2 regions of the Polaromonas sp. CG_9.5 genome follow, and region 2 is predicted to be linked to the other one. Evidence: riboswitches for the same ligand, from Rfam matches in the RefSeq annotation. Region 2 holds a riboswitch; the other holds the start of a gene.
What was found. Region 2 has a riboswitch for cobalamin ahead of cobM (precorrin-4 C(11)-methyltransferase). Riboswitches for the same ligand answer to the same signal wherever they lie in the genome.
Positions count from the first base shown of each region.

Region 1: another riboswitch for cobalamin. It lies ahead of RCH06_RS03380 (TonB-dependent receptor domain-containing protein); the one in region 2 lies ahead of cobM (precorrin-4 C(11)-methyltransferase).

Region 1 covers NZ_JAXCHR010000003.1:85,943-101,071, forward strand. The annotation lists gene RCH06_RS03300 (FAD-binding oxidoreductase) at 1-850, opposite strand, end outside; gene RCH06_RS03305 (DUF2069 domain-containing protein) at 847-1,248, opposite strand; gene RCH06_RS03310 (YihY family inner membrane protein) at 1,270-2,484, shown strand; gene RCH06_RS03315 (thioredoxin family protein) at 2,583-2,984, shown strand; gene RCH06_RS03320 (alpha/beta fold hydrolase) at 3,153-3,968, opposite strand; gene RCH06_RS03325 (O-acetylhomoserine aminocarboxypropyltransferase) at 3,971-5,272, opposite strand; gene RCH06_RS03330 (CBS domain-containing protein) at 5,523-5,978, shown strand; gene RCH06_RS03335 (hypothetical protein) at 6,064-6,651, opposite strand; gene aroC (chorismate synthase) at 6,817-7,914, shown strand; gene RCH06_RS03345 (SWIB/MDM2 domain-containing protein) at 8,321-8,710, opposite strand; gene RCH06_RS03350 (hypothetical protein) at 8,776-8,952, shown strand; gene rraA (ribonuclease E activity regulator RraA) at 8,949-9,461, shown strand; gene RCH06_RS03360 (sulfite exporter TauE/SafE family protein) at 9,493-10,314, opposite strand; RNA gene ssrS (6S RNA) at 10,392-10,571, opposite strand; gene RCH06_RS03370 (cell division protein ZapA) at 10,619-10,906, opposite strand; gene RCH06_RS03375 (DUF904 domain-containing protein) at 10,903-11,151, opposite strand; cobalamin riboswitch at 11,189-11,474, shown strand; gene RCH06_RS03380 (TonB-dependent receptor domain-containing protein) at 11,559-13,376, shown strand; gene RCH06_RS03385 (cobyrinate a,c-diamide synthase) at 13,379-14,722, shown strand; gene RCH06_RS03390 (cobalamin-binding protein) at 14,715-15,129, shown strand, end outside.
Region 2 covers NZ_JAXCHR010000003.1:190,225-205,353, reverse strand. The annotation lists gene cbiE (precorrin-6y C5,15-methyltransferase (decarboxylating) subunit CbiE) at 1-6, opposite strand, end outside; gene RCH06_RS03860 (cobalt-precorrin-5B (C(1))-methyltransferase) at 3-1,100, opposite strand; gene RCH06_RS03855 (precorrin-8X methylmutase) at 1,097-1,783, opposite strand; gene RCH06_RS03850 (sirohydrochlorin chelatase) at 1,780-2,781, opposite strand; gene cobM (precorrin-4 C(11)-methyltransferase) at 2,778-3,602, opposite strand; cobalamin riboswitch at 3,800-4,034, opposite strand; gene RCH06_RS03840 (branched-chain amino acid ABC transporter substrate-binding protein) at 4,490-5,620, opposite strand; gene RCH06_RS03835 (hypothetical protein) at 5,798-6,145, opposite strand; gene RCH06_RS03830 (DNA polymerase III subunit chi) at 6,142-6,579, opposite strand; gene RCH06_RS03825 (leucyl aminopeptidase) at 6,576-8,096, opposite strand; gene lptF (LPS export ABC transporter permease LptF) at 8,153-9,274, shown strand; gene lptG (LPS export ABC transporter permease LptG) at 9,271-10,419, shown strand; gene RCH06_RS03810 (sirohydrochlorin chelatase) at 10,448-10,825, shown strand; gene RCH06_RS03805 (CysB family HTH-type transcriptional regulator) at 10,928-11,872, shown strand; gene RCH06_RS03800 (pyridoxal phosphate-dependent aminotransferase) at 11,875-13,068, shown strand; gene RCH06_RS03795 (DUF3309 family protein) at 13,159-13,317, shown strand; gene hrpA (ATP-dependent RNA helicase HrpA) at 13,373-15,129, opposite strand, start outside.

The DNA of each region.
Region 1 (15,129 bases), 100 kb from region 2:
CGGCGCTGGCGGCCTGCGCTTCCACAAAGGGCACCCGCAACTGCGGGAAGTGCTTGTCCACCAGGCTCAGCGCAAACTGGCCCATCACTTCAAAGCCGGTCAGGCCCGCGCCCAAGTGCTGGTGCGCCAGACCGAGCAGCGTGACGGCTGCTTCCATCGACGGCACCGCCGCCCACGCCGTCAGCCGTGCGGCAGGTTGTGGATACAGCTTGAGCGTGGCGGCGGTGATGATGCCCAGCGTGCCTTCGCTGCCGATAAACAAGTCTGTCAGGTCGTAGCCGGTATTGTCCTTGCGCAGACCCGACAGGCCGTGCCAGATGTCGCCTTGCGCGGTGACGACTTCGAGCCCCAGGCACAAATCGCGCGCATTGCCGTAGCGCACCACTTGCGTGCCGCCGGCATTGGTCGCCAGGTTGCCGCCAATGGTGCAGCTGCCCTCGGCGGCCAGGCTCAGGGGAAACAGGAAACCGGCTTTTTCTGCGGCGTCTTGCAGACTTTGCAAAATGCAACCGGCCTCGACCGTCATGGTCAGGTTGTCGCCGTCAATGGCGCGCACCGCGTTCATGCGCTGCAGGCTCAGCACCACCTGCGTGCCCGATTCGTCAGGTACCGAGCCGACGGCCAGGCCAGTGTTGCCGCCTTGCGGCACCAGGCTGACGCCCGCAGCAGCGCAGGCCTTGACGATGGCGGCCACTTCGCCCACGCTGGCCGGGCGTACCACAGCCAGCGCAACGCCTTGTGCGCGCTTGCGCCAGTCCTGGGTGTAGGCGGACAGGTCGCCGTCGCACAGCACATAGGCTGCGCCGGTGATCTGGCGCAGGGTGTCGAGAAACTCAGGGGTAGCGGTCATGGTGCGGTAGAGCCGGCAGTGGCTGGGTTGGCAATAGCGTCAGGAAGGTTCTTGAAACGCACGCGCACATGCAGCGCGCAGGCAATGAAAAGCAGCAGGCACAGCAGCACTTCCACCATGGCCAGATAGTTGCCCGGCGCGCGGTCGCTCCAGGCGCGCACCACACCTTCGGTGAAATACAGCCACACCATCAAACTGACCCAGCGGTAGGTGTACATGCGGTTTTTCCAGATACCGGCCAGCGGAATGCACAGCGGCAGCACTTTGAGTGCCAGCAACGAGCCGCCCGGACGTATCGGCGCCAGCCACATTTCCCAGGCCAGGCCCAGCACAATCAGCCCGATCAGGCTGCCCAGGGCCAGCAGGCGCGTCATTTCAATTTGGTTTGCTTTGTTCATGTCGATGGCATGATACCGGGGATGAAATTTCCGCCCTCACTGGAGGCCTTGCTGGTCGATCTCTCGCATTTTCCGTGGCGCGACACCGCCATCACCCTGCGCCAGCGTTTCCGCGAAGACCACATGGGGCTGACAGCCAGCAGCCTGACCTTTACCACCTCGATTGCCTTGGTGCCTTTTTTTACCGTGGCGCTGGCCGTTTTTACCGCCTTCCCGATGTTCTCCACGTTGCAGGAAGCGCTGCAAGCCTGGCTGGTCAAAAGCCTGATTCCCGACAACATCGCGCGCCAGGTGCTGGGCTACCTGACGCAGTTCAGCGGCCAGGCCAGCAAGCTCGGCGGTGCCGGTCTGGCGGTGCTGCTGGTCACGGCAATTGCGCTGATTTTGACGATTGACCGCACGCTGAACAGCATCTGGCGCGTGCGCAAACCCCGGCCGCTGGCGCAGCGCGTGCTGATCTACTGGGCGGCCATCACGCTCGGGCCGCTGGTGCTGGCGGCCAGCCTGGCGGTCACGTCTTATGTCGTGTCGGCATCCAGCGGGCTGGTGGGCGCGCTGCCGATCAGCTTGCGTTTCGTGCTGGATATGGCGCAGTTTTTTCTGGTGGTCAGCGGCATGGCGGCGCTTTACCGTTATGTGCCCAACACCTATGTGAAATGGGCGCATGCTTTTGCCGGGGGGCTGTTTGTGGCCTCGGGCATTGAAATCGGCAAGAAAATACTCAGCGTTTACCTGAGTGCCGTGCCAACGTATTCCATGGTGTACGGCGCTTTTGCCGCCTTGCCTATTTTGCTGGTCTGGATTTATGTGTCGTGGGTGATTGTGCTGATGGGCGCCGTGATTACTGCGTATTTGCCCAGCCTGCTGGCAGGCGTGTCGCGGCGCGGCAGTGCCCACGGCTGGAATTTTCAGCTGGCGATTGAAATGCTTCAGCACCTGGACAAGGCGCGCACTACCCCACGCATGGGCGTGAACGCCGAGCAACTGGCCGACCTGCTGGAAGTTGACATGCTGCAGCTGGAGCCGGTGCTGGAAACGCTGGTGGACCTGGACTGGGTGGGCCAACTCAATGATGACGAAGGCGATTCAGCGTCGCGTTACCTGCTGCTGGTTGACCCGGATGTCACCTTGCTGGCACCGCTGATGCAGCAGTTGCTGCTGGACCGCGCTCCGTCAGTCAATAAATTATGGGAAAAAGCCGGCTGGCCCTTGCTGAACCTGCGCGATGCGCTATAAAAAATGAGTCATATTGCTAGTTTTTCTGACTGCCCAACGCTGGGCAATGCGTCTGGAAAACCACCCTGTCTTTACCGCTTTTAACCTTGGTCTTTTGCATGTCCCGTTCCTCTGTTCCTGAAGTTTCCTTGCCCGATGCACCTGATGCTGTGGTCTGGGTGATCTGCCTGTGCGCCGAGTGGTGCGGCCTTTGCCGCGATTACGAAGCCGTTTTTGCGCAAATGGCTAAGCGCTTTCCGGCTTTCAGGTTTGTCTGGCTCGACATTGAAGACCAAGCCGAACTGGTCGGCGACATGGAGGTGGAAACGTTCCCGACGCTGCTGATGGCCGATAGACAAGGCACGCGGTTTTTTGGCCCGCTCACGCCGCAGGCGCATACCTTGTCGCGCCTGCTGGAATCGCTGGAAAACGGCAGCTTGCAGGCCATGCCGCTCGCGCCCGTCACGAAGAATTTGCTGCACGGCTTGCAAAGCGCGCCCCAACACTGGATCAAGGCTTGAGGCGCCTGCGCGGGCATCTGAACTGTGCCTTGGCGGTGTATATGCCCGCCAAAGCATTTTTTCATCATTTGCAGGACACTTTTTAATAAAAAGTGCCGCTTGCGCATGCTGCACCTGCGCAAGCAGCTATTTAATTAATAGCAAATAAAGCCGTTCAAACCGTATCGGTCACCTCAAAAAATCCCGAATCGCAAACAGCGTCGCATCCGGCGCTTCGGTCATCTGGTTATGGCCGACTGGCAGGTTGGTGACTTGAACCGACTTGCCCGACGCACGGGCCGCTTTGACCAGCCCCTGCGCGGCTTTGGGTTGCGTCATCTGGTCTTGTTCTCCGAGCAAAAACAGCACCGGGCAGGTGATGGCCTGAATTGCGGCCTCGCCGTTGGCATAACTGTCGCAGGCCTTGAAACCCCGGTGGAACACGTTGACCTGCCGGTTGCTGGCCAGCACGCGGCGGCCCAGCGCCATGCTCGCGCCATACACCCAGGTGCCTGGCCCCAGTGCCGACGGCGGCGGTGCCAGCGTGCTGCGCGAGAACACGTTGACCAGTGCCAGCGCCTTCATCGGCTCGTTGAGCGACGATTCCAGCAGTGCGGGCGACACTTTCATCGGAAACGCGGTGCCGACCAGCACCAGGTGGCTGATTCGGTCTTTCAGCCGGGACGCCGCTTCCAGCGCAATCAGTGAACCCCAACTGTGGCCGACCAGCGCGGCGCGTTCTACGCCGGCTGCATCGAGCAATGCGGCGATGAATTGGGCCGCTTCCTCGACGGAAGAGGGCGCGTCGCCTGCGCTGCGGCAGTGGCCGGGCAAATCGACGGCTAGCACGTTCCAGCCGTGGTGCGCCAGGTAGCGGCTTTGCAAAATCCAGACGCTGTGGTCGTTCAGCACGCCGTGAATGAAAACCACCGTGGGCTGCGCAGCATCGAAGGGTTTGCCGCCGGTGTAGCCATAAGTTTTTGTGCCATTGACGAGGAGTTCCATGCTCAAACCCCCGCTTTCTCGGCCACTTTCAGGGCGCGTTTGAGGTCGTCGATCAGGTCGTCCGGGTCTTCCAGGCCGATGGACAGGCGAATCGTTCCCTGCGTGATGCCCGCGCCTGCCAACGCCTCATCGCTCATGCGGAAATGCGTGGTGCTGGCCGGGTGAATCACCAAGCTGCGGCAGTCGCCGACGTTGGCCAGATGGCTGAAGACCTTGAGGCTTTCCACAAACGCCTTGCCTTGTTCGCGGCTGCCTTTGAGGTCAAAGCTGAACACCGACCCCGCGCCGCGCGGCAACAGTTTTTGCGCCAGCGCATGACTCGGGTGCGATTCGAGCAGCGGATGGCCAACGCGCGACACAAACGGATGGCTTGCCAAAAATCCAACTACCTTTTCGGTGTTGCTCATGTGGCGCGCCATGCGCAGCGGCAGGGTTTCAATGCCTTGCAATATCAGCCAGGCGGTGTGCGGGCTCATGCAGGCGCCAAAGTCGCGCAGGCCTTCGCGGCGGGCGCGCAGCAAAAAAGCGCCGACGGTGCTTTCCTCGCTGAACACCATGTTGTGAAAGCCGTCATAAGCCTGGGTCAGTTCGGCGAATTTGCTAGACCGGTCCCAGTCGAAACTGCCGCCATCGACCACCAGCCCGCCAATCACCGTGCCGTGGCCGCTCAGGAATTTGGTGGCCGAGTGGTAGACCAGATCCGCGCCGTGGTCAAACGGCTTGATCAGCCAGGGCGAGGTCAGCGTTGAATCGACCAGCAGCGGCACCTGCGCTTCATGGGCAATGGCGGCCACTGCGCCGATGTCCAGCACTTCAAGTCCCGGATTGCCGACGGTTTCGCCAAAAAACAGTTTGGTAGTGGGCCGTACCGCCGCGCGCCAGCCGTCGATGTCGCCGGGCTTGACGAAGGTGGTGTCGATGCCGAAGCGGCGCATCGTGTAATGCAGCAGGTTTTGGCTGCCGCCGTACAGCGCCGTGCTGGCGACGATGTGCGAGCCGGCACCCATCAGCGTGGCAATGCTCAGGTGCAACGCCGCTTGGCCGCTGGCCGTGGCAATGGCGCCAATGCCGCCTTCGAGTGCGGCAATGCGCTCTTCCAGCACCGCGTTGGTCGGGTTGCTGATGCGCGAATAGACATGGCCGGCGCGCTCCAAATTGAACAGGCTGGCGGCATGGTCGCTGGACTCGAACACGAACGACGTGGTCAGGTGAATCGGCACGGCGCGCGCGCCGGTGGTGGGGTCGGGGGCTGCGCCTGCGTGCAGCGCCAGCGTGTCGAAACCGGGGTCTGAATAACCGGGCATGAATGAAGTCTCCAGTGCAAAAAAAGCTGATTTTTCAAGTGCTTCCCGCCGCATCCGGGGCAGGGGCCCAAAGCGCCCGATAAGGGGCAGATTTACGGTCCGATAACGTCGTGATAATCGTTATATTGGTGAAAGCATTGTGGGCTATATTGAAAGCCGATTTTTACCTTGAATACCCGCACCGCGTCACGGCGGTGACCCTGAAACACACGCTGGCAGGCGCTGCTGCCAGAACCACCTAGGAAAAACGATGAAGGTAGCAGACATCCTGCGGGTCAAAGGCAACACGCTGTACACCGTCCAGCCCGACGAGCCGCTGGCCAAGGCGGCGGACATCATGGCCGAAAAAGACATCGGCTCGCTGGTGGTCATGGAGCATGGCGACCTGGTCGGCATGCTGACCTTTCGCGAGGTGATTGTCTGCATCGTCAACAATGGCGGCGAAATTGGCCGCACGCTGGTGCGCAAGGCGATGGACGACCATCCGATGACCTGCACGCCCGACACCGAAATCGACGAGGTGCGCCGCATGATGCTGGAGCGCCACGCCCGCTACATGCCGGTAATGAGCCAGCGCATGCTGATGGGCGTGATCAGCTTCTACGACGTGGCCAAGGCCGTGGTGGACAGCCAGAATTTTGAAAACAAGATGCTCAAGGCCTACATCCGCGACTGGCCTGCCGAAAGCGATGCGGATCGTGACTGATGCTTTGGGCTGGTTGGGCTGAAATGCGGCCCGTCACGCTGGCTGCGCCGCATGGCGGGTTCGCGCGGTTTGAGTCTTGTGGGGCTTATTTGACCTTGCCCAGTGCCACCCGATATTCTTCCAGCTTGGCTTCATAGTCGGCAGCGTCGCCATAGTCCAGAAATCGGTTGTAGCGTGTGTGGGTGCCCAGAATCTTGTGTGCGTGCTTGATGGGGCAAAAGTATTCCTCGGTGCGCGCCAGAATCTCGGCCATGTAACTCATCAGCCCATTGCCGTATTCGCAGTAAGTGCAGTGAAATTTCTCGATGAAATTGAGATAGCCCAAGTGCCTGCGGTCAAACACGATGTAGTCGGCACGTCGCACCCGGGTAATGCCGTAAATGGGGAAGCAAACCCACTGGTAAAAACTGACGCAGATGTCCAGCATCATCAGCGGAAAAATCATGGCGTAAATGATGGGGCCGGTGATCAGGTTCTGGGGGCGGTCGGTGACCAGCCAGCGAAAGAAATTCTTTTTGAGCTTGCGGTGCGCTGCCTTGACCGAGCTTTCAAACTCCACGCGTTTGCCTTTGATCTGAAAGAACATTTTGCTTTCCTGTTCGTGCACGGCAGTGCGCAAATCATTTTCAAGCGCCGCCATCTGGGCCAGTATCAGCGTGATTTTTTCGTTCATTGAAATCCTGTAGCGGCAACGAACACCAGCCCCCGTAGAACCAGCTCTGCCAAACCCGATTGTGCCCCGCAGAAAAACGGCTTTGCACACCAAATAGCGCGATGTCCGAAAGCTTTCTGGCAATAGGTTTGAAAGCCGGCAAAACCGTCTGGGATAATCCGCGCCATGAGTGGAAATACCTTTGGAACCCTATTCGCAGTCACCAACTTTGGTGAATCCCACGGCCCGGCTATTGGCTGCATCATTGACGGCTGCCCGCCGGGCATGTCGCTGACTGAGGCGGACATTCAGGACGACCTGGACCGGCGCCGGCCCGGCACCAGTCGCCACGTCACCCAGCGCAACGAGCCCGATACGGTCGAAATCCTGTCGGGCGTGTACCAGGGCAAGACCACCGGCACGCCGATCTGCCTGTTGATCAAAAACACCGATCAGCGCAGCAAGGACTACGGCAACATCCTGGACACCTTTCGGCCCGGCCATGCCGACTACACCTACTTGCACAAATACGGCCTGCGCGACCCGCGCGGCGGTGGCCGTTCGTCGGCCCGGCTGACAGCGCCGATGGTGGCGGCGGGCGCGGTGGCCAAGAAATGGCTGCTTGAACAGTACGGCACCACCTTTCGCGGCTGCATGGCGCAAATCGGCGAGGCGGTGATTCCGTTTGAGTCCTGGGAGCATGTGCCGAACAACCCGTTTTTTGCCCCCAGCGCCGACGTGTCCCACCTTGAAAACTACATGGACGCGCTGCGCAAGGCCGGCGATTCGTGCGGCGCGCGCATTCGCGTGGTGGCCTCTGGCGTGCCGGTCGGCCTGGGCGAGCCGCTGTTTGACAAGCTCGATGCCGACATTGCCTTTGCCATGATGGGCATCAATGCGGTCAAGGGTGTGGAGATTGGCGCGGGGTTTGGCGCGGTCACGCAGCGCGGCACGACGCATGGTGATTCGTTGACGCCCGAAGGCTTCCTCTCGAACAATGCCGGCGGCGTGCTGGGCGGCATCAGCACCGGGCAGGACCTGGAGGTGACGATTGCCATCAAGCCGACCAGTTCCATCATCACGCCGCGCCAGTCGATCGATACCGACGGCAACCCGGCCGAGGTGGTGACCAAGGGCCGTCACGACCCCTGCGTCGGCATTCGCGCCACGCCGATTGCCGAAGCCATGCTGGCGCTTGTCGTCATGGAGCATGCCTTGCGCCAGCGCGCCCAGTGCGGCGATGTGAAGGTCAGTACGCCGGACATCATGCGCAGCCGGGGCTGAACGGGCAAGGTTGCCTGCCTGCGCCCACGCTAACAGGGTTGGGGAAAAGGCTTGTGCATCACAACACCGGTCCGGTCACGGGGCTGGAAGGTGAGTCCAGGCTGCTCGATTTGCTCTACTGGCCTTGTGGGTGTGTTTTCGCCACATCACCCGCATCGTGCGGCCCGTCACGGGCAGCGTGGATGCCTGAAGGATGCGTGAAAATTGTTGATTAGTGATAAGACAGGCCTCTTGCGCAATAGCAGAAAGCGCTTACAGCTATTAAATAAGTAGCGCGGCAGAACGCTTTCCTCGTCGATCAAACTGCAGCCGCTTGCGCATCCCCATTCAAGCCGAACGCTGATTTGCAGACAGCCATAAAAAAAGCCGCTGAACAGCGGCTTTTTGACGGACAGAAAAGTGCCGTTTATTTGACGTGCTTGCCGATCAGGCCAGCCATCTCGAACATGGATACTTGGGGCTTGCCGAAAACAGCCAGCAGTTTTGCGTCTGCATTGATCATGCGCTTGTTGGCCTGGTCTTGCAGATTGTTGGCCTTGATGTAGACCCACAGCTTGCTGACGATTTCAGTGCGTGGCAAAGGCTTGTCGCCGACCACAGCCGACAACTCGGGGCTCAATGTCAGCGCTTTCATGAACGCTGGGTTCGGTGTGCGCTTCTTGGCTGGCACGGCCGCTTTGGTGTCTGCTGCAGCGTCCTTGGCAGGGCTGGCTTTTTTGGCAGGTGCTACTTTTTTTGCAGCGACAGTTTTTTCAGGGGCCGCTTTTTTTGCTGGTGCTTTGGGGGCAGTTGCCATGATGGATTCCTTCTAGACAGTTGACAGATCGCTACCCGAAGAACCACTTCCCCGGGGCTTAACGCATGCTACTAAAGAAAATCCGGTTTGAAAGCGGAAAAACACTTTATTTCCAGCCTCATTCAGAAGATTTAGCCCTGAAAATCAAAAAATCACTGTTTGCGTGTCGCGCTGAGCCTTATGCAGCGGCGCAACTACCCGAAAAATCCTTCACTCTTTTGCTGAAAGCGAACCCGAAATGACCCTTGCCCCTTCTGTTGCGTTCGCAACCTGCGATCTTTGCGATGTTCATAAAAACGACTCTTCGGGCCAGTTCCGGGTGCTGCCGCCCGTGTTCAAAAATTTCGGCGGCATGGCCCGGTTCAGCGGGCCCGTGTCAACAGTGAAATGCTTTGAAGACAATTCGCTGGTCAAGGCTGCGGTGGATTCGCCCGGCGAGGGCCGGGTGCTGGTCGTCGATGGCGGCGCCTCGCTGCGCCGCGCGCTGGTCGGCGGCAACCTGGGCGCTGCAGCGGCCAGAAACGGCTGGGCCGGCGTGGTGGTGGACGGCTGCGTGCGCGACGTGATTGAACTCGCGCAGTGCAGCATCGGCCTACGCGCACTGGCGGCCATGCCGTTACCTACCGAGAAACGCCATGAAGGCCAGCGCGATATCCCTGTGCAGGTTCAGGGCGTGTGGGTTCGGCCAGGGGACTGGCTCTATGCCGACGAAGACGGCATGGTGGTGATGGCGTCGCCGCTCGTCGCCTGAGCCCGTAAGCGTTAACCGGCGTCAGTCAGGCTCAAGCCAGGCTGCTCAAGCCTTTGTAGAGCATGTAGGCCGCCAGCACATACAAAATGCTGGCAAATACGCGCTTGAGCTTGCCGACCGGAATGCTGTGCGCGGCCTTGGCACCCAGCGGTGCCGTCAGAAAACTGCACACCGCAATCACGCCCAGTGCCGGCAGCCAGATGTAGCCAAAAGAATTTTCCGGCAGGTTTTGCACCGTTTGTCCGCTGATGACGTAGCCCAAGACATTGGCTAAAGCAATCGGAAAACCCAGGGCGGCAGAGGTGGCGACGGCGTTGTGAATTTTGACGTTGCACCAGGTCATGAAGGGCACGCTGATAAAACCGCCGCCCGCACCCACCAGGCCAGACAGAAAACCAATAAAACCGCCCGCCGCCAGTTGTCCTGCAGTACCGGGCATCTGGCGCGTTGGTTTGGGTTTTTTATCGAGGAACATCTGCGTGGCGGAAAAGCTCACAAACAAGCCAAAGAAAATGGCCAGATAAGAGCCCTTGAGCAGTGAAAAAACGCCTAGGCTGCCGACGATGCTGCCCAGCACGATGCCGGGAGACAACCGCTTGACGATGTCCCACCGGACAGCGCCGCGTCGATGGTGCGCGCGAACGCTGGACAGCGAGGTGAAAATGATGGTCGCCATGGAGGTGGCAATGGCCATCTTCACGGCCAGGTCGGCAGAGACACCGTAATTGGCCAGAATGATGGTGATGAACGGCACCATCAGCATGCCGCCCCCGATGCCCAGCAGACCGGCCAGAAAGCCGGTACACACACCGAGCGTAGCAAGCTCAACAATCAGCAGGGGTCCGAGAATCATGGCGCGTGTCGTTCAGGCGTTGAAGTGCCCGGCGCGTTTTAACCAAAACGGTGAGCGGCTTCAAGCGGGAGGCATAAAAGGTGTCTGCGAATGCCACCGGACCGTCATCCTGAACCGGGGTTCAGGTGGGCGAGGGCAGTCAGGCTTCGGGTTCGTCTGACGCGAGACGATCACGCCAGCCTGACAATTTACCAAGCCCGTGCTCGTGGAGCATTGGTTCAAGGAAATATAAAGCCCGGTGCGCATCGCAGACCGCTTAATTGTAGGCTTTACAGCCCTTGGTTAAAGCCAAAAGCTGGAAACATTACGGCTTCGGGCTTTCAGCGGCCAGCGCGGTGTCCAGCCGCTGCAGCAAGGCTTGCAGCGCCGCATCGGGCACGTCCGCCACTGGCGCTGGCTCAAGCAGTTGAAAGGCAAGATTGAGCGCTGCCAGCACGGTAATGCGGTCGCGCGCCTTGACTTTTCCTGCATCGCGAATTTTGCACATGGCAATGTCGACCTTTTTGACGGCTTCAAACAGTTGGGGTTCACTGTTTTCAGGGCAGCTCAGCAGGTAGTTATGCCCCATGATTTGTACTTCCAGCTGTTTCATCGCGCAGGGTCCAGGGGGGTATTGACAAGAGGTTCGGCGCTCTCGGGCAGGCGTTTGACCAGGGCGTCCACGCGGGCGCGTGAAGCACTTAGCCGCGACTTCAGCGAGTCACGCTCCTGTGTCAGTGCGCTGACTTGTTGGCCTAACTGCGCGTTGCTGCGCAGCAATTTTTCGTAGCGCAGCAAAAGCTGCTCTACGCGCTCGGTAATTTGGTCGATTTGGGTAACTTGGTTTGGGTTCGGCATGGAACTTCCGATTGTAGGGTTTGCAGCATTTTGCCGCGTAGAATCTCGCCTGTTGGTGCTCGCGGCGTGGTTCACAGGCTGCAGTTCAACGGGAAGCAGGGGGAAGTCAACGCCATGCGCGCCGGATCAAACCGGTTTGCCAAGCGCTTTGACCTCTAACCTGCGCTGCCCCCGCAACGGTAAACGGACGACTGCAGCACCCTGAAAAATAGGGGCTGCAGTCAGTTTTCATCATGAGCCACTGAGCGTTTTGAACACGTGCTCGGGAAGGCGATGAAAGCAGTTCCGCCAGCCCGGATACCGGCCAACAACGTGAAGGCGCATGTTTTGTAAAAAGGCATGCGCCTTCGTAACGCTCATGCACTGGCGGGGACGCTGGTGACGGCATTTTGTCGCTGGTTCGATTCATGAAAACTTGTTTTTTTAGCGCACGCCTGGCCGTGCTGCCTTTGGCCTTGGCTGCTGCATTTCCGTCTTTTGCCCAAACGCAGGCCACTCCTCAACTCGCAGAAACCGTCGTGACGGCCACGCGCGTGGCGCAGCCGCTGAGCGATGTGGTGGCCGACGTAAGCATCATTGACCGCGCGCAAATCGAACGCAGCGGCGCGGTGGGCGTGGCCGATGTGCTCAAGCGCCTGCCCGGCATTGAAATTACACGCAACGGCGGCCCTGGTGCCACGACCAGCGTGTTCTTGCGCGGCGCTGAATCACGGTTTACCGCTGTTTACATTGACGGCGTGCGGATCGATTCCCAGGCGACCGGCGGCGCGGCCTGGGAGGCCATTCCGCTGGCGCTGATTGACCGCATCGAAGTGCTGCGTGGCCCGGCCGCTGCTGTTTACGGCTCGGACGCGCTGGGCGGCGTGATCCAGTTCTTCACCAGGCGCGGCGAAACCGGCTTTTCCCCCTATGCCGGTGTCGGCGTGGGTACTTACAACACGCGCAAGCTGGAGGCCGGTTTCAGCGGTGCCAGCGGGGCTTTTGACTACGCGCTGGGTCTGGCGCATGAAAAAAGCGATGGCTTCAACGCGCGTCCCATTGCCGGGCAAAATCCCGACAAGGACGGCTACCGCAACCAGTCAGCCAACCTCCGGCTGGGCTTTCAGATCAACAAGGCGCAGCGCCTTGAAGCGACCTATCTGTCGAGTGACGGCAATTCGGGCTATGACAACAGCCTGCGCGCGGACGACCGCAATCTGCACAAGCTCCAAACGCTGGGCCTGAACTGGCAAGCGCAGTGGACCGAAGCCTGGAGCACCCGGCTGTCAGTGACTGAATCCACAGACCGCTATGAAACCACCCCTTCACCTTACCTGACCGAGACGCGCCTGCGCGGCTACACGCTCCTGAACGAAGTGCGTTTGGGCGAGCATCTGCTGACCGCAGCCTTGGAACGCAAGGAAGACCACCTGAAAAACGCCCCCATTGACCAGGGCCGCTCGCAAAACGCGCTGGCGCTGGGCTATGGCTTCAGCCATCAGGCACACACCGTCCAGCTCAATGTTCGCCATGACAAAGACAGCGAATTTGGTGGCAAGACCACCGGCAGCGCTGCCTACGCCTACGCCTTTACGCCCGCCTGGCGAGCAACCGCCTCAGCCGGAACGGCATTTCGTGCGCCGACGCTCTACCAGCGGTTCAGTCAATACGGCGTGGCCACGCTGGTGCCTGAAAAAAGCCGCAACGTCGAACTCGGCCTGCGCTGGGCGCAGGGTGCCAGCAGCGCGGGGCTGGTGGCGTATCGCAACAAGGTGGACAACCTGATCACCTTTGCCGGTGCGGGCGGCTGCATCTCGACATTTGGCTGCTATTCCAACACGGCGCGTGCCGAGTATTCGGGCGCCACGCTGTCGGCCGCGCATGCCATGAACGGCGTCAACCTGGCGGCTTCGCTGGATGTGCAAAACCCGCGCGACCTTGCCACCGGGAAATCGTTGGCCCGCCGCGCCAAAGAGCACGCCACCCTGAGCGCCGACACCCGCGTCGCCAACTGGCAGCTGGGCGCCGAAGCGCAGTTTTCGGGCAAGCGCTTTGACGATGCGGCCAATACCCGCGTCCTGAGCGGCTACAGCTTGGTGAACCTGAGCGCCAGCACGCCGATTTCCAAAGACTGGACGCTCTTGGCGCGCATTGACAACCTGGCCGACAAAAAATACGAAGTGGCGCGTACTTATGGCACCGCCGGTCGCACGTTCTATGCCGGCGTGAAGTGGGCACCGAAATAAGCATGGCCCGCTGCCCCGCCATCCTCATCGCCGCCCCGGCTTCCGGCCAGGGCAAGACCACGGTGGCCTGCGCGCTCGCCCGGCTGCATGCGCGGCAGGGCCGCCAGGTGCGCGTTTTCAAGTGCGGCCCGGATTTTCTGGACCCGTACTGGCTGACGCTGGCCAGCGGCGCGCCAGTCCATCAGCTCGATTTGTGGATGACCGGCGAGGCCGACTGCGCGCAACGTCTGCACGCTGCCGCGCAAGACGCTGACCTCATCATTGTCGAAGGCGTGATGGGGCTGTTTGACGGCCAGCCCAGCGCCGCTGATCTGGCGCAGCGCTTTGGTTTGAAGGTCGTCGCGGTGATTGATGCCAGCGCGATGGCCGGAACCTTTGGCGCGCTGGCCTGGGGCTTGCAGCATTACCGCGAAGGCTTGAGCTTTGCTGGCGTGCTGGCCAACCGGGTGGCGTCCCCCGGCCATGCCGTGATGCTGGAAGACAGCCTGCGCGACCCGGCCCAATGGCTGGGCGCCCTGATGCGCAATGAAGCCTTGACGCTGCCCGAGCGGCATCTGGGCCTGGTGATGGACCATGAACTGGGCGATGCACTTCAGCGGCTGGATGCAGCGGCCGATGCGCTGGCGGCTACGCGACTCGGGCAGATGTCGGGCGACGACCTGCAAGCCTGGGCGGTTGACTTTCAGGGCCGTGATGCGCCAGCGCAGGACTTTCCCGCCGGCGCATTGCAGGGCCACACGATTGCCGTCGCCCGCGATGCAGCCTTTTGCTTTTTGTATGCCGCCAACATCGACTGCCTGCAGGAGATGGGTGCCGAACTGGTGTATTTTTCACCGCTGGCAGATGATGCACTGCCGGACTGCGACGCGCTCTGGTTGCCCGGCGGTTACCCCGAACTGCATGGCCAAATGCTCAGCGCCAACAGCACCATGAAAAGCAGCATCACCGCGCACGTTCAGGCCGGCAAGCCGGTCTGGGCCGAGTGCGGCGGCATGATGGCCTTGTTTGATGAAATCATCGACACCGACGGCGTCAGCCAGCCGATGTGGGGCGTCCTGCCCGGCCGCGTGACGATGCAAAAGCGGCTCGCTGCACTGGGGCCGCAGCAGCTGTACATGCCGGGCGGTACCTTGCGCGGTCACACCTTTCACTATTCCACCTGCGCCACGCCGCTGCCCGCTGCCCGCCGCACCCAGGCCGCGCCGGGGCGCACCTTGCGCGGTGAAGGCGAGGCGCTGTATGTCTCGGGTCCGACGGGCGCGGTCAAGGCGAGTTATTTTCATGCCTGGTTTACGTCCAGCCCGGCTGCGGCGGCGCGCCTGTTTTTGAAGGACGACCATGACTGACACCGCAAGCGACTGGCGCAAATGGGCCGCCAGCAAAGACACCTCGGCCTACGGCCCGCAGCGCATCGTCTGCCTGACCGAAGAGCCCACCGAATGGCTGTATCTGCTGGGCGAAGAGCGCCGCATCGTCGGCATCTCGGGCTACACCGTGCGTCCGCCGCGCGCCAGAGACGAAAAGCCCAAGGTCAGCGCCTACCTGAGCGCCAAGATCGACAAGATTGTTGATTTGAAGCCCGACTGTGTCATCGGCTTTTCAGACCTGCAGGCCGACATTGCCGCGCAGCTGATTCGCCATGGCATCCAGGTCACCATCTTCAACCAGCGCAGCGTGGCCGAGATTTTCTCGATGATGTACCAGCTCGCCGCGATGGTCGGGCAGGTCGAGCGCGGCATGGTGCTGATCGGGC
Region 2 (15,129 bases):
ATTCAAGGAGCCTCCGCTATCTTGCGACCGTCAAAGTCGCAGACCAGCACTTTCAAATCGAATTTATCGGGGTAACGCGCTTGCAGGGTCTGGATCACGCGCTGCGCCAACGCCTTGTGAAAGGCTGGGCCTAAACCCAGCGCGTCCATGCGTTCACCGGCATAACGCGCGGTTTCGTTTTGCCGAATCGCATCGCACACGTCGGGCGCTGCACCCAGGCTGGCCGCAATGTCGGCCAGCAAGCCGGTGTCGACCTCGGCCCGGCCGGCGTGGGTGATGGTTTCGCCCTGGGCTATCTTGGTCAGCTTGCCGACCATGCCGCCAATCACCACCTGCTTCAAACCGGCTTTCACCGCCGCGCTAATGGCGTAGCGCAAAAAGTCGCCCATCTGCACAAAAGCCGGTTCGGGCAGGTGCGGCATTTCGGTCATCACGAATTTTTCGGTGCGCCCGCCAGTGGTCAGCACCACCACGCCGTGGCCGAGCGTGCCCGCCACCTGCACGCCCTGCACCACGCTGGCGCGGTAGGCGGCTGTCGAGTACGGCTTGACGATGCCGGTGGTGCCCAGAATGGAAATGCCACCCAGAATGCCAAGCCGCGCATTCAGTGTTTTTTTGGCCATTTCCAGCCCTTGCGGCACGGAAATGCAGACTTCAAACCCGGTTTCTTCCAGCAATTCGCCGGCTGCAGCCTGCACATTGGCCGTGATGTTGCGGCGCGGCACCGGGTTGATGGCCGGGCCGCCGACCGTCAGCCCCAGGCCGGGCATGGTGACCGTGCCCACGCCGAACCCGCCGGTCAGCAACACCTGCCCCGACAGATCGCGGCGCAGTGTTACATCGGCCGTGAGGTGCGCTTTGTCGGTGCAGTCCGGGTCGTCGCCTGCGTCCTTGATGACCATAGCATGCGCCGTGTCGCCATTGACCGCGCCGTCCAGCACGTCAAACGTCACCAGGTCGCCATTGGGCAAAAGGCATTCAATGCGCTGGGGCACCTGACCGGTCAGCAGCCCCAGCGTGGCCGCACGCGCCGCCGCCGCCGAACACGCGCCGGTGGTGAACCCGGTGCGTGTGCCGCGTGGCGCGTTTTTTTCCATCATGCAGACACTTTCTGCAGCACTTCTTGCGCTTCGGCCAGACCGAGCAAGGCATGGATGGCCGCCACCACAAGCGTCGAGCCGCCCTTGCGACCCCGAATCACGACCCACGGCACCGCGTTTTCCAGCGCCATCAGGTCTTTCGATTCTGCCGCCGAGACAAATCCCACCGGCATGCCGACCACCAGCGCGGGGCGCGCGCCCTCGTCATGAATCAGCCGCACCAGCTCGATCAAGGCCGTGGGCGCATTGCCGATGCCCACGATGGCGCCATCGATCAAGCCCAGCCGGTGCGCCTTGCGCATGGCCTGCACAGCGCGGGTCGTGCCTTCGGCCTTGGCGGTCTCAATCACATCAGCGTCCGAGATGAACTGGTGCGTGGCCATGCCAAAGTGGCCCAGGCGCGGTGCCGACAGGCCAACGCAAATCATCTCCACATCGGCCACCACGCGTGTGCGGTGTGACAGCACGGCTGCCACGCCGGCTGCAACCGCCTGCGGATGAAAGTCGGTCATGCCGTTGAAGTCAAAGTCGGCATTCGCGTGGATCATGCGGCGCACGATGGGCCACTGGTCCGGCGTGTAGCCGTGCGATGCCACTTCACGGTCAATCACCGCAAAGGAGTCATGCTCAATGGCCCGGCCTGCAGCCGTGAGCTGCTCGGTGACGATGTTGGCATGGTTCATGGGTGGGCCACTTCGTGCGGATGGGCGTGGTCATGCGCATGCGCATGAGGGTGTGGATGCGGGTGTGGATGCGGGTGCGCATGAATTTGAATGGTGGCCTGGACAGGGGGATGCGCATGGTCGTGCGCGTGATCATGGTCGTGGTTGTGCGCAATGGCGTCGTCGTGGTGGTGGCCCCCCATGCCGTTTGCGACCCCGAACTCGCGGTATTTGCAACCGTCGCACGGCATGCGTGACGCGGTGACGCCACTTTTCAAGTCATTCACCCGTTCTTCCAGCAGCTCGAAGATTTCCCGCTCAAAACCGAAGTAGTCAGTTGAAGTGAACCGGATGGTCGGGTACTGGGCTTTCAGGTTGTCGACCTGCCGGGTGATTCGCTCGACCAGCGTGCCATTGAACAGGTAATACGGCAGCACCACCACTTGCGTCATGCCCAGCAGGCTTTGCCGCTGCACGGCCTTTTCAAGACGTGGCCAGGTGATGCCGGTAAAGGCCAAGTCGATCAGCGGGTGGTCGGTTTCTTCCATCAGCCAGCGCGCCATCTTGGCCATCTCGCCGTTGGCCTGGCGGTCTGACGAGCCGCGCCCCAGCATCACCACGCCGGTGGTCGTGGGATCTGGCATGTCCAGCGCTTTCATCGCGCCTTTCAGGCGGCGTTTGACAATCGACAGGATGTGATCGCACGCCGTCAGGTGCGGTGCGTACAAAAACTGCACCCCTGGAAACTTCAACCGCGCGCCGTCGATGGCCTGCGGAATATCCATCTTGACGTGGCCGGCGGCATTCAAGATCAGCGGCACCACCATCACACGCTGCGAGCCGCTGGCGGCGCGGCGCAGGCCTTCGCTCATGGTGATTTCAGAAAACTCGATGAAGCAAATCTCGATGCGCCAGCCCGGCTGGCGGGCCCGCCACTGCTCTGCAAACGCTTCAATCTCGTCGTTGCCTGATTTTTCGCGCGAGCCGTGGCCCACCAAAAGAATGGTGTCTGCTGTCATGTTGTCTCCGGGAGGTTTTGGGATGTGTCGGTTGCCGGGCCGGTGCTGGCGCGCCGGAATTTGTGCGTGAAGCTGGCGTCGTACAGTTTGGATTTGGCGAGTGTTTGCCAGTGCCGCGCGCCCAGTGTCGGGCTGGCGATGATCATTGACTGGCTGACGATTTTGGCGTCGCGGCACAGGCCCTGAATGGTGGCTACGGTGCCCCGAACGATTTTTTGTTCTTCCGGCCAGCTGGCCTTGTGAACCACCACCACCGGCGCATCGGGCGACCAGCCGGCGGCTGTCAGCGCCGCCGTGACACGCCCCATCAGCGTGATGCTGAGGAAAATGCACAGCGTGCTGTGGTGCGCTGCCAGCGCTTCGAGCGATTCGCCCTCGGGCATCGGCGTGCGCCCTTCCACACGGGTAAAAATCACGGTCTGGGTGACTTCGGGCAATGTCAGGCTTTCGACTGCCGCTGCGGCAGAGGCCATGGCCGACGACACGCCGGGCACCACGGCAATCGGCACGCCGGCCGCGTCCAGCGGCTGCACCAGCTCGATCAGCGCGCCATACAGCCCCGGGTCGCCGGTTTGCAGGCGCACCACGGTCTGGCAGCGCCCGGCCTGCAGGATCAGCCAGGCCGACATCTGCTCCAGCGTCATGTCCTTGCTGTCGGCAATCACGCAACCCGCCGGTGCCCAGCGCGTGGCGGCTTCACTGACCAGGGAGCCGGCAAACAAGATGGCACCTGCGCGCTCGACCAGCGCCCTGCCCTTCACGGTGATGAGTTCCGGGTCACCCGGCCCTGCGCCCACAAACCAGACAGTGCCGCCGCTCATGACCCCGACGCTGAAAAGCGTTGCCTCAACATATCGTCTCCTCCACGCCCATCGCGCGACAGATTAAATGGGTGTGATCAAGCGATGGGAGGGAGAAAAAGAGGAAGAAGGCGAAGCCGCAAGAGCAGCGGACGCCGTGCAAAAAATGCCCGAAACCGCTGTGGACTGTCGCCTGCTGACCCTTGCCCATCGCAAGATCACGCGCAAGAAATCAGGCCGGTCTCCGGGCTCACGAGTGAACAAGCAGATGGCTTGTTTGCCGGACCCCCTTCCCATGCGTTGGCACAGTGGTGATGGATCCGGCTTTGACTCGTTTACCGTTGCGAGGGCAGCGTCGGAATGGCGTGGATTAACGAATAATCTTTGCGCACCGACTTCCCGTTTAAGCCTGCAAACCGAAGTCTGCAGGCCACCTGAAATTCGGTTTCAGTTTAGCACCCGAAAATTGAGCTTTTCTGACGATGGCTTTCACAAGGCTCGTATCAGCAGTTCAATCACAGAAAAAGAAGTAGCGATCTACGATTGCCGGCGGCGTGCTGCAGTGCTTTGCGCAGGACTTTCTAATTCAATAATATTGGATCAAACAGGGCTATTGTGCAAGCAGGACGTGCGCAAGCAGCTATTAAATAAATAGCAATTAATCAAAACCGATTCTCATGAATACCCTGAATTTTGATTTTTGGCATATCAACAGGCACCGGTTTCACCCCAACCAGCTCCGGCAGCGGGCGCACCGCCTCCCGGTGTCGTAGGGCACCGAATAAGTATTTCGACGCACAACGAAAAACGCCCGGTGCTTGCGTAGCACCGGGCGTTTTGAAGAGGCACGCAACCCAAGGGCTGCGATGCCGCCTATCGCCTCAACGCAATGCGTGAGGCAAAGCCGGTCAGTTCAGGGCTGCCTTCTTGCCGTCTTTGTAAACATACAACGTGATGGCTGGATTTTTCAACTCGCCGTTGGGCTCGAAGGCGATGGTGGTCGTGACGCCCTTGTAGTTGGACTTGATCAACTCAGCGTTGTACACCTTGGGATCGGTCGAATTAGCGCGCTTCATGGCGTCAACCAGCAAAAAGGTTGCGTCATAGGTGTAAGGGCTGTAGATCTGGAACTGTCCAGGGTACTTGGCGTCGTAACGCTTTTTCCAGGCTGTGCCGCCAGGCATTTTGGCCAATGACGAGCCGCCTTCGGCGCAAACCACATTACCCACCGTCTTGGCGCCTGCTGCCAGCTTGGCAATTTCAGCGGTACAAATGCCGTCACCGCCAAAGAACTTGACGTTGCTCATGCCAAGCTGCTCCATCTGGCGCAACATCGGGCCGCCTTGTGCATCCATACCGCCGAAGAAAACGGCATCAGGGGCTTTGGATTTGACAGCCGTCAAGATGGCCATGAAGTCAGTCGCCTTGTCGGTGGTGTACTGCTCATCGACCACCGTCATGCCCTTGGCCAAGGCCGTCTTTTTGAACACTTCTGCTACGCCTTGGCCGTAAGCAGTGCGGTCATCAATAATCGCGACTTTTTTCAGTTTCAGTGCATCTGCGGCATAAAACGCCAGTCCGGCACCCAAAGCGTTGTCATTCGCAATGATGCGATAAACGTTTTTATAACCAGGCTTGCTCAGTGCCGGGTTGGTGGCAGCGCCCGTCACCATCGGAATACCGCAGTCGTTGTAGACCTTGGAGGCAGGAATCGTGGTGCCGGAGTTCAGGTGACCCACCACACCCGCCACTTTGGAGTCGCACAGTTTTTGTGCAACAGCCGTGCCCTGTTTTGGATCAGCTGCGTCGTCTTCGGCAACCAGTTCAAACTTGATTTTCTTGCCGCCAATGACGACGTTTTGCGTGTTCAATTCTTCAATGGCCATGCGGGCGCCATTTTCATTGTCTTTGCCATAGTGAGCCTGCGAACCGGACATCGGTGCCACATGACCAATTTTGACAACAGCATCTTGCGCTGAAGCCATGCCCCCCACCATCGCAAGGGCTGCAACTACAGTCAATTTCAATTTCATATGCATAAAACACTCCGGTTAGAAAATTACCTGTGAAGGTTGAGAACAATTTTTTTTACTCAACGGGGCTGAACATAACGCAATTTTTGGGCCTGCACCATAGCAACGTCCCTAGGTTCAAACGGTACAAAGGGTTTGCCCGAAGTCAGGTGTATTTTTTACGCGATTACGCAGCAGAAACTTTTAATCCGGGTGAACTGGCGAGCCTTCTGGGAAATCAGCGCCCAAAGAATATTCCTGCTCAAAAGCCTGGGTAGCCGATTCGCGCACGATCCGCTCAATTTCTTCGCGAAGCATCGGCATCATGGCCTGAGTGTGCGCCAGGATCAGTTGCTCAACGGCTTCATGCAAACGCTGCTCGATCATCAGGTCGGTGCGCTGCAAAACACGCTGCACCATCAACTCCTGCGTTTGCGCTGAAAGCGCAGCAGTTGCAGCAGGGTCGATCAAAACCGGCTCAGGCAACGGTGCCGGCGGCACGACCTCGGTCAATGTCGGCACATCACGCGCAGGCCCATTGCGAGCAGTCATGCGCCGCCCCCAGGCTGGGAGAAATCATGCTTGACCAGCGAATAACCGCGTGCGACGTAATGCTTCCAGCGCCCGCGCCCCGCTATGACGTCTTCAGGCGGCAAGGCCACCACTTCAATGCAACGCTCGAAGCCTTCAAAGCCAGCAGGAATGGTCTGCCCGAGATTCACCAGCACTTCGTGATGCGGGCAGTCAGCCAGCGACTCAGCAAGCACGACAGGCGTGGTGCTCAAGGTGATGAGCGGTGCACCTGGGGTGCAGTGAGGCACAAACTCTGTGGCGGAAAAGCCCCAAAGCAGCGTGTCCAGCTCAGCCAGCACGCCAGGCTCTGCAGTGACCATGACCTTGGCACCGCTCAGATAAGCCTTTCTCAGCAGGCGGCAGCTGTAGGTCAGCTTGTCGGGCACATTGAAGTGAAAGGCAATTTCCGTCATGCCTGGGTTTTGGCGGCAGGCGTGCTTCTTTTGGCAAGTCTGGCCTTGGAAGGCGGCTTGGCGGACATTTCTGCGGCGACCTGGCCGAGAAGGTATTCCAGCAGCAAAGGCACGGGCCGACCCGTCGCGCCTTTGGCGGCTCCGCCTTTCCAGGCTGTTCCGGCGATATCCAGATGCGCCCAGGCAAATTCGCCAGCAAAGCGCTGGAGAAATTTGGCCGCTGTTACAGCGCCGCCCGCCCGCCCGGCTACATTCGCCACATCGGCAAAATTGGTTTTGAGGCCATCGGCATACTCGTCGTCCAGCGGCATGCGCCAGCAAGGATCGAGAGACGCATCACCCGCTTTCGCCAGCGATTCTGCCAAAGGCTCGTTATTTGAAAACAGTCCGCTGCGCACGGCGCCCAGTGCCACCACACAAGCGCCCGTCAGCGTAGCAATGTCAATCACCGCCTTGGGCTTGAAGCGCGCGGCATAGGTCAGCACATCGCAGAGCACCAGCCGTCCTTCGGCATCGGTATTGAGAATTTCGATGGTTTGCCCACTCATGCTGGTCACCACATCACCGGGCTTGATGGCGCGTTCACTGGGCATGTTTTCGCACGCAGGAATCAGCCCCACCACGTTAATTGAGGGCTGCAATTCAGCCAGCGCCCTGAAAGTGCCCAGCACACTGGCTGCGCCGCACATGTCAAACTTCATCTCGTCCATTTCAGCCGCAGGCTTGATCGAAATGCCGCCGGTGTCAAAGGTGATGCCTTTGCCAATCAGCACCACAGGCGCTTCTGCCTTGGCCGCGCCTTCATAGCGCAGCACAATAAAACGCAGGGGCTCTGCACTGCCTTGCGCCACCGCAATGAACGCACCCATGCCCAATTTTTCAACCTCTTTAAGCCCCAGCGACTCGACCTTGATGCGCGGCAATTTCGCGAGTTCCTTGGCCGCGCCTGCCAGCAGCGTGGGCGTGGCGTGGTTGGCCGGCCGGTTGGCCCACTCCTTGGCCAGCTCAATGCCTTTGACAAGCCCAATGGCTTTGTCAAACGCAGGCTGGGCACTGGTGAGGTCGTTCACAGCCATCAAAACGCGCTGCAGTTTTCCCGGAACCGGCTTGGACTTTGTTGTGGAATACGCGTAAACCGTTTCACTGCAAGCCACGACGGCGGCGCGAACCGCTGCAGGCGGCAGGTTTTCAATCGCACTGAGGCAAACCATAACGCGTTGGGCGTTGGAGGTTTTCAAGCCACTCATGGCGGCATTGATTGCCGTGCGAATATTCTTTGGACTGGCGTCGCCAACGCCTGAAAGCACAACCCGGGTGGCGACAATCCCTTCGCACCGGTAGGCGCTGAGCAGTTTGCCAGGCTTGGCTTCCAGGTCGCCGGACTTGAGCGCCAGCGCGGCCAGCGTTGACAAAGGATCGTCGCCGGGCGTCATGCCCTCAGGAATGAGAACAACCAGTGCGTCGGTTTTTTCGCTGCAAATGAGGGAGCGGGTCAGTTTTTTAAGTTCAAAGTCCATAATTCAGGGTCTGGTAGAGAAACCAACTTACACAAAGCAAAGCAGCCATTCAGTCAATGTTATTCCAATCTTCGATTCGCAAGGAATTAGCGCGCAGTTTCGGCGCCACGCTCGTGGTGCTCATCACCATTGTCATGACCATTGTGCTGATCCGTACCTTGGGCCAGGCTTCACGCGGCGTCCTCAGTCCGCAGGACGTGATGCTGTTTATGGCGTATTCAGCGCTGGGGCGTTTGCCCACCATCCTGACACTTTCGCTGTTTATTTCCATGGTCAGCACTTTGTCACGCATGTACAGCGACAGTGAAATGGTGGTCTGGTTTTCCAGTGGCCAAGGACTGGCCGGATTTTTACGCCCCCTGTTCCACTTCGCCTGGCCCGTGTTGCTGGTGATTACGCTGATGGCGGTGTTTGTATGGCCGTGGACCAATCAGCAAACCCGGGACATGCAAAGCCGCTACCAGCAGCGCGGTGACCTGGACCGCATTGCGCCCGGCCAGTTCCAGGAGTCTTCAAGCGGCAACCGCGTGTTTTTTATTGACCGTACGCTGGCCGGAGAAAAAGCCAGCAACAACGTCTTTATTGCCGCGACCGAAAAAGGCAAAAACGCCATCACAACCGCCCAGGCAGGCCGGCTTGAGCGCAAGGGAGAAAGCCAGTTCCTGATGCTTTCCAACGGTCAGCGGCTTGAAAACGTGATTGGTCAATCAGCCCTCAAGATCAGCGACTTTGAAGAGTACGGCGTGAAAACGGGGGATACGGCTGTGCTGGGCGACAACGTGCCGGAAGCCAAACTGATGAGCACCCGGGCACTCATCAAAGACCCTTCGCGCAGCAATCTCGGTGAACTCGCCTGGCGCATCGGGCTGGCGCTTTCTGCCATCAATCTGGTGGTGCTGGCGCTGGCGCTGGCCAGCGTGAATCCTCGGGGCGGACGCAGCGGCAACCTCTTTTTTGTCGTACTCGCTTTTATTGTTTACAACAACCTGGTCAACTTGGGGCAAAGCTGGATTTTTGTGGGCCTCATTGGTTTCGCCCCTCTTTTACTGGTCATGCACGGCGGCATTCTGCTGCTTGGACTGGCGTGGCTGGCCAAGCGGCATAACAACTGGACATTTCGCCTGAAACGCCAGCCACGGTCTGAGGCCATTGCCGTACGCGCCGGAAGTCCGTCATGAAAACCGTACGCCGCCTGATTTATGGTGAAGTGCTGTCCTCGATTGCGCTGGTGGCCCTGGGGTTCCTGGCGCTGTTCTTCTTTTTTGATCTGGTCGATGAGCTGCAATACCTGGGGAAAAACATCATCGGCGAAGGCACGTACCAGATCAAGCATGCGCTGCTTTATGTCACCTTGCTGATACCCAATCACCTGTACGAACTGCTGCCCATCTCGGTGCTGATCGGCAGTATTTTTGTCATGGCCCGACTGGCCCAAAGCTCCGAATACACCATTTTGCGAACCAGCGGCCTGGGGCCTTGGCGCGCCCTCAAGCTGTTGCTGGGTCTGGGGGCTTTTTTTGTGGTGCTCAGCTTTGTGGTGGGTGACTACATTGCGCCCAGCAGCGAACGGGCGGCCCAACTGCTCAAGGCACGCTACCAAAACAGGATCACCGTCGGCCAGACCGGTGCGTGGCTGAAAGAAAGGCAAGCAAACAACAATTTCGTCGTGAACGTCAAGGAGTTGTCCCCCGACAATGAAATGCGGGGCGTGCAAATTTACGAATTCAACAGCAAAGGGCTGATTGTCTCGACCACTGAGGCGCCGGTGGCGGTTTTTTCCTCAGATGATGCCTGGCTGCTGCGCAACGCAGCGCGGGCAGAATTTGAAAGTTCAGACAGCGTAAAAGGTGCAAGTGCAGGCGACAGTGCGTCCGCCCAGCACGCCAAAGTCAAGCGCACCACCACGTCAAGTTTTCGCTGGCTGACCGAGATCAGCCCTGAAATGGTGTCAGTCGCCCTGCTCAAGCCAGGGCGCATGGCCACGATTGATCTTTTCAACTACATCCGCCATCTGCAAGCCAATGACCAGACGGCCCAGCGCTATGAAATTGAGTTCTGGAAAAAGGTGTTTTACCCGCTCAGTTGCCTGGTCATGGTGATGCTGGCGCTGCCTTTTGCCTACCTTCATTTCCGCTCTGGCGGCATTGCGGGCTATGTGTTTGCCGGCGTCATGATCGGCATCAGCTTTTTCCTGCTCAACAACGTCTTTGGCTACATTGGCAACCTGCGCAACTGGCAGCCGTGGCTGGCCGCCGCCACCCCCGGACTGATTTACATGGCCGTGTCCATGGGCGCTTTTGGCTGGCTGGTGCTCAGGCGTTGAGCGGCACAACCTATTTATGAATCATCCCATGACCCCTAAAACGACTGACTCCCTCGGCATCATCCTGTTTGCCCACGGCTCGCGTGATCCGCAATGGCGCGCGCCCATTGAAGCGGTTGCCATGCAAATCAGCGCCCGCCAGCCCGATGCGCTGGTGCGCTGCGCCTATCTGGAAATTTGCGAGCCGTCGCTGCTCGATGCGGCCAGCGACCTCATCGCTGCCGGTGCGCGCCAGTTGCGGGTTTTTCCGCTTTTTTTGGGCGTTGGCAAGCATGCGCGCGAAGACCTCCCCTTGTTGATCTCCCAAGTCAAGGCAGCGCATCCCGACGTGCGGATCGAACTACTGCCTGCCGCCGGAGAATACGCACAAATGACGGCGCTGATGGCCGAAATTGCGATGGCTTGAGTTGTTTCGGTGCGCTGGGTCTGAGGCATGAACCGTGAGGCAGCAAGGGTTTCTTTAGGCTATCAAAGGCATAATGAATTTGATAATTAGCTTGAAAACAATATGAACCTACATCAATTCCGCTTTGTTCAAGAGGCTGTCCGCCGCAATTTGAACCTGACCGAAACTGCGCGTGCGCTGCATACCTCGCAGCCCGGTGTTTCCAAGGCCATCATCGAGCTTGAAGAAGAACTCGGTGTGGAGATTTTTGCGCGCCACGGCAAGCGCCTGAAACGCGTGACCGAACCCGGCCAGCATGTCCTCAAAAGCATTGAGCTCATTATGCGTGAAGTCGGCAATCTGCGGCGCATCGGCGAGCAGTATTCGGCCCAGGACAGCGGCACACTGTCCATTGCCACCACCCACACGCAGGCCCGCTATGTGCTGCCTGTGCCGGTGGCCAGACTGCGCGAAGCCTTTCCCAAAGTCAACGTCAGCTTGCACCAAGGCTCGCCCGATCAGGTGGCGCGCATGCTGATCGACGAAGTGGCCGAAATCGGCATTGCCACCGAATCATTGAGCCAGTACGACGACCTGGTCACGCTGCCGTGCTACGAATGGCAGCACGTGCTGGTCATGCCGCTGGACCATCCACTGGCCACCAAAGCGCACATCACGCTCGAAGACCTGGCCCTGGAGCCGCTGATCACTTACCACCCGTCGTTCACCGGGCGCACCAAAATCGACCAGGCATTTGCCGCCAAGCACCTGCATCCGCGCGTCGCCCTGGAAGCAATTGACTCCGATGTCATCAAGACCTATGTGCGGCTGGGACTGGGCGTGGGCATCGTGGCTGAAATGGCGCTCAAGGACGACGGCAGCAACAACGATCTGGTCGCCATTCCGGCCGGCTTGCTATTTGGCGCAAATGTTGCCCGCGTGGCCTTCAAGCGCAGCGCTTACCTGCGCAATTTTGTCTATAAATTTGCCGAACTCCTCAGCGACAAGCTGAACCGCGACTTGATCACCAAGGCCATGACCGGCCGCCTCAACGACTACGAAGCCTGACCATGCCACACCCTCACACTCTTGCTGCCAGCGCAGCCCGCACGCCTGAACTCAAGAGCAAACTGCCCCGCGTAGGCACCACGATTTTTACCGTCATGTCGGCGCTGGCGACTGAAAAAAATGCCGTCAATCTGGGCCAGGGATTTCCTGATTTCGACTGCGACCCGAAACTCGTCGATGCCGTCACCGACGCCATGCAGCGCGGCCTCAACCAGTACCCGCCGATGGCCGGCGTGCCGGTGCTGCGCGAAGCCGTTGCCGCCAAACTGGCGACGCTGTACGGTGGCCATTACGACGCGGGCAGCGAAATCACCATCACGGCAGGGGCCACGCAGGCCATCATTACCATCATTCTGGCGGTGGTGCATCCGGGCGATGAAGTCATCGTGCTTGAACCCTGCTACGACAGCTACGTGCCCAATATTGAACTGGCCGGCGGCACAGTAGTGCGCGTTCCCTTGACGCCGGGCACCTTCCGCCCCGATTTTGAAAAGATCAAGGCAGCGCTCAGCCCCAAAACCCGCGCCATCATCATCAATTCACCGCACAACCCGAGCGGAATGGTCTGGACCCAAGCTGAAATGCTGCAGCTGCAAGACATTCTGGCACCCACCGAGGTGCTGCTGATCAGCGACGAAGTCTATGAACACATGGTGTTTGACGCCGACAAAGGCCAGCGCCACCATAGCGCAGCCAGCTTTCCGGCGCTGGCGGCACGCGCCTTTGTGGTCAGCAGCTTTGGCAAGACCTACCACGTGACCGGCTGGAAGGTCGGTTATGTGGCCGCGCCAGCGGCGCTGACCACTGAATTTCGCAAAGTGCATCAGTTCAATGTGTTCACCGTCAACACGCCGGTGCAGTACGGCTTGGCGGCCTTCATGGCTGACGCTACGCCTTACCTGTCCCTGCCGGCGTTTTTCAGCGCCAAGCGCGACCTGTTTCGCAGCGGCCTGGCCAACACGCGCTTCAAGTTGCTGCCCAGCGAAGGCAGCTACTTCCAGTGCGTTGACATTTCAGAGGTCACCGACCTCGGTGAAGCGGATTTTTGCCAATGGCTGACGACCGAAATCGGTGTGGCGGCGATTCCGCTGTCGGCTTTTTATGGCGATGGCTTTGACCAGCGCGTGGTGCGCTTTTGTTTTGCGAAAAAAGACGAAACGCTGAATATGGCCTTGGAGCGACTGGCCAGACTGTAGGCAACTCCTGACGCTGGAAGAAGCCGGTTTCCTGCTTGTGATCTGCGCACGCCGGGCAAGAATCAACGCATACAAAACAAGGAGTTCTCAATGTCCATCTCGCTTATCCTGCTCATCGTCCTGATTCTGTTTCTGATCGGTGCCCTACCTACCTGGGGCCACAGCCGCAGCTGGGGCTACGGGCCAAGCGGCGGCATTGGCCTGATCGTCATCATCCTGATCGTGCTGCTGCTGATGGGCCGAATCTAGTCATCGCTCACTCCCCTTAAAAAAGACCTTGTTTCAAGGTCTTTTTTTTCGGCTCTCAACTGTTCAACTGCGTCCACAGCTTGTCCAGCCGCTTGATGCTGACGGGCTGCGGCGTTCGCAGTTCCTGCGCAAAAAAGCTGACCCGCAACTCTTCAAGCAGCCAGCGGTATTCCTGCATTCGCGCGTCCACCGCGCCTTTGCGTTCAGCCAGCAAGCGCCAGTAGCGCTGCTCTTGCGGCCGCAATTCGACCATTCGCGCGGCATCCCTGGCCGGATCGGCGCGCCACTTTTCGAGCCGCAGCGTGATTGCCTTGAGGTAGCGCGTGAAATGTTGCAGCTGCCCATAGAGCGTGGCGGTCAGGAACTTCTTGGGCACCAGACGCTGCAGTTGCTGTGCGGCGTCCAGCGCGGCCTCGGTCGCGTTTTTGGTGTCCTTGATCTTGCGCTGCGCCACGGCAAACTCCGTCAAAATGCCAGCGGCCAGGCGCGCCACTTCGCTGGCAATCAGCGTCAGGCGGCCACGGCCATCGTCAATGCGTTGTTTGAAGTCGGCCTCGCACGTCGGCAGCGGCTCCAGCAAAAAGGCCCGGTCCAGCGCCACTTCAATGATTTGCTGTCGCAATTCTTCCAGCGTGCCGCCGCCCGAATTGTCGGCAGCGCGGCCCACCAGCATGTAGGCGGCGGCGGTTTTTTGCAGTTCCGGCAGGTTCTTTTCAAGGTATTTCAGCGCATCTTTGATCTGCAGCGAAAACAAGCGGCGCAAGCCAGCGCGGTGTTTGGCGGCGGCGGTATCAGGCTCGTCGAACACTTCAATCGTCACCGCGTCGCCCAGGTCGATCAATGCCGGAAAACCAATCAGCGTCTGGCTGCCCCGGCCAATCTCCATCAGCTCGGGCAGTTCGCCAAAACTCCAGCTGGTATAGCGTTCCGGCACTTTAACTGCTATTTTTTCAGGAGCTGCTTGCGCCCGTCCTGCTTGCACAAGAGGCTTATTTGATGCTGAATTACGGTTTGAAGCCTCGGTTTTCACATTGCTGGCGTCTGTCGGCGTCGCCTTGCCCAGGTTTTTAAGTCCTGCCAGCGCCTGAAACGCACCGCGCGCCTGCGATCCCAGTTCGCCCTTGAGCGCGCCCAGGTTGCGGCCCGCGCCCAGTTGGCGTCCATGCTCATCGACCACGCGAAAATTCATGAACAGATGCGCGGGCAGCATGTCGAGCTTCAGGTCACCCCGCTTGATGTCCAGCGACGTCGCGTCGCGCACCCATTTCAGCACCGCATCCGTCAGCGAACCGGCGCCAAATTTTTCAGCTGCCATCAGCTCAGCCGCCATGCGCGCCGCCGTGTCGGGCAGCGGCACCAGCCGCGAACGCGGGCGCTGGTGCAGGGTTTTTATAAGCGCCTGAATCTTGTCTTTCAGCATGCCGGGCACCAGCCATTCGCAGCGCTCTTCGTTGACCTGGTTCAGCGCAAAAATCGGCACATCGACCGTCACGCCATCCTTGGCGTCGCCGGGTTCGTGCAGGTAGGTGGCCAGGCAATCGACGCCGCCCAGCCGCAGCGTCTTGGGAAACGCCTGCGTGGTGATGCCGGCGGCCTCGTGGCGCATCAGCTCGTCCTGCGTCAAGAGCAGCAGCTTGGGCTGCTTTTTGACTTCGTTTTTGTACCAGCTTTCGCAACTCGCGCCGCTGCACACATCAGCGGGCAACTGCTGATCGTAAAAGGCATAAATCAACTCTTCATCGACCAGCACGTCTTGCCGGCGCGCCTTGTGTTCCAGCTCCTGAACGTGCGCAATCATCTTTTCGTTGGCAG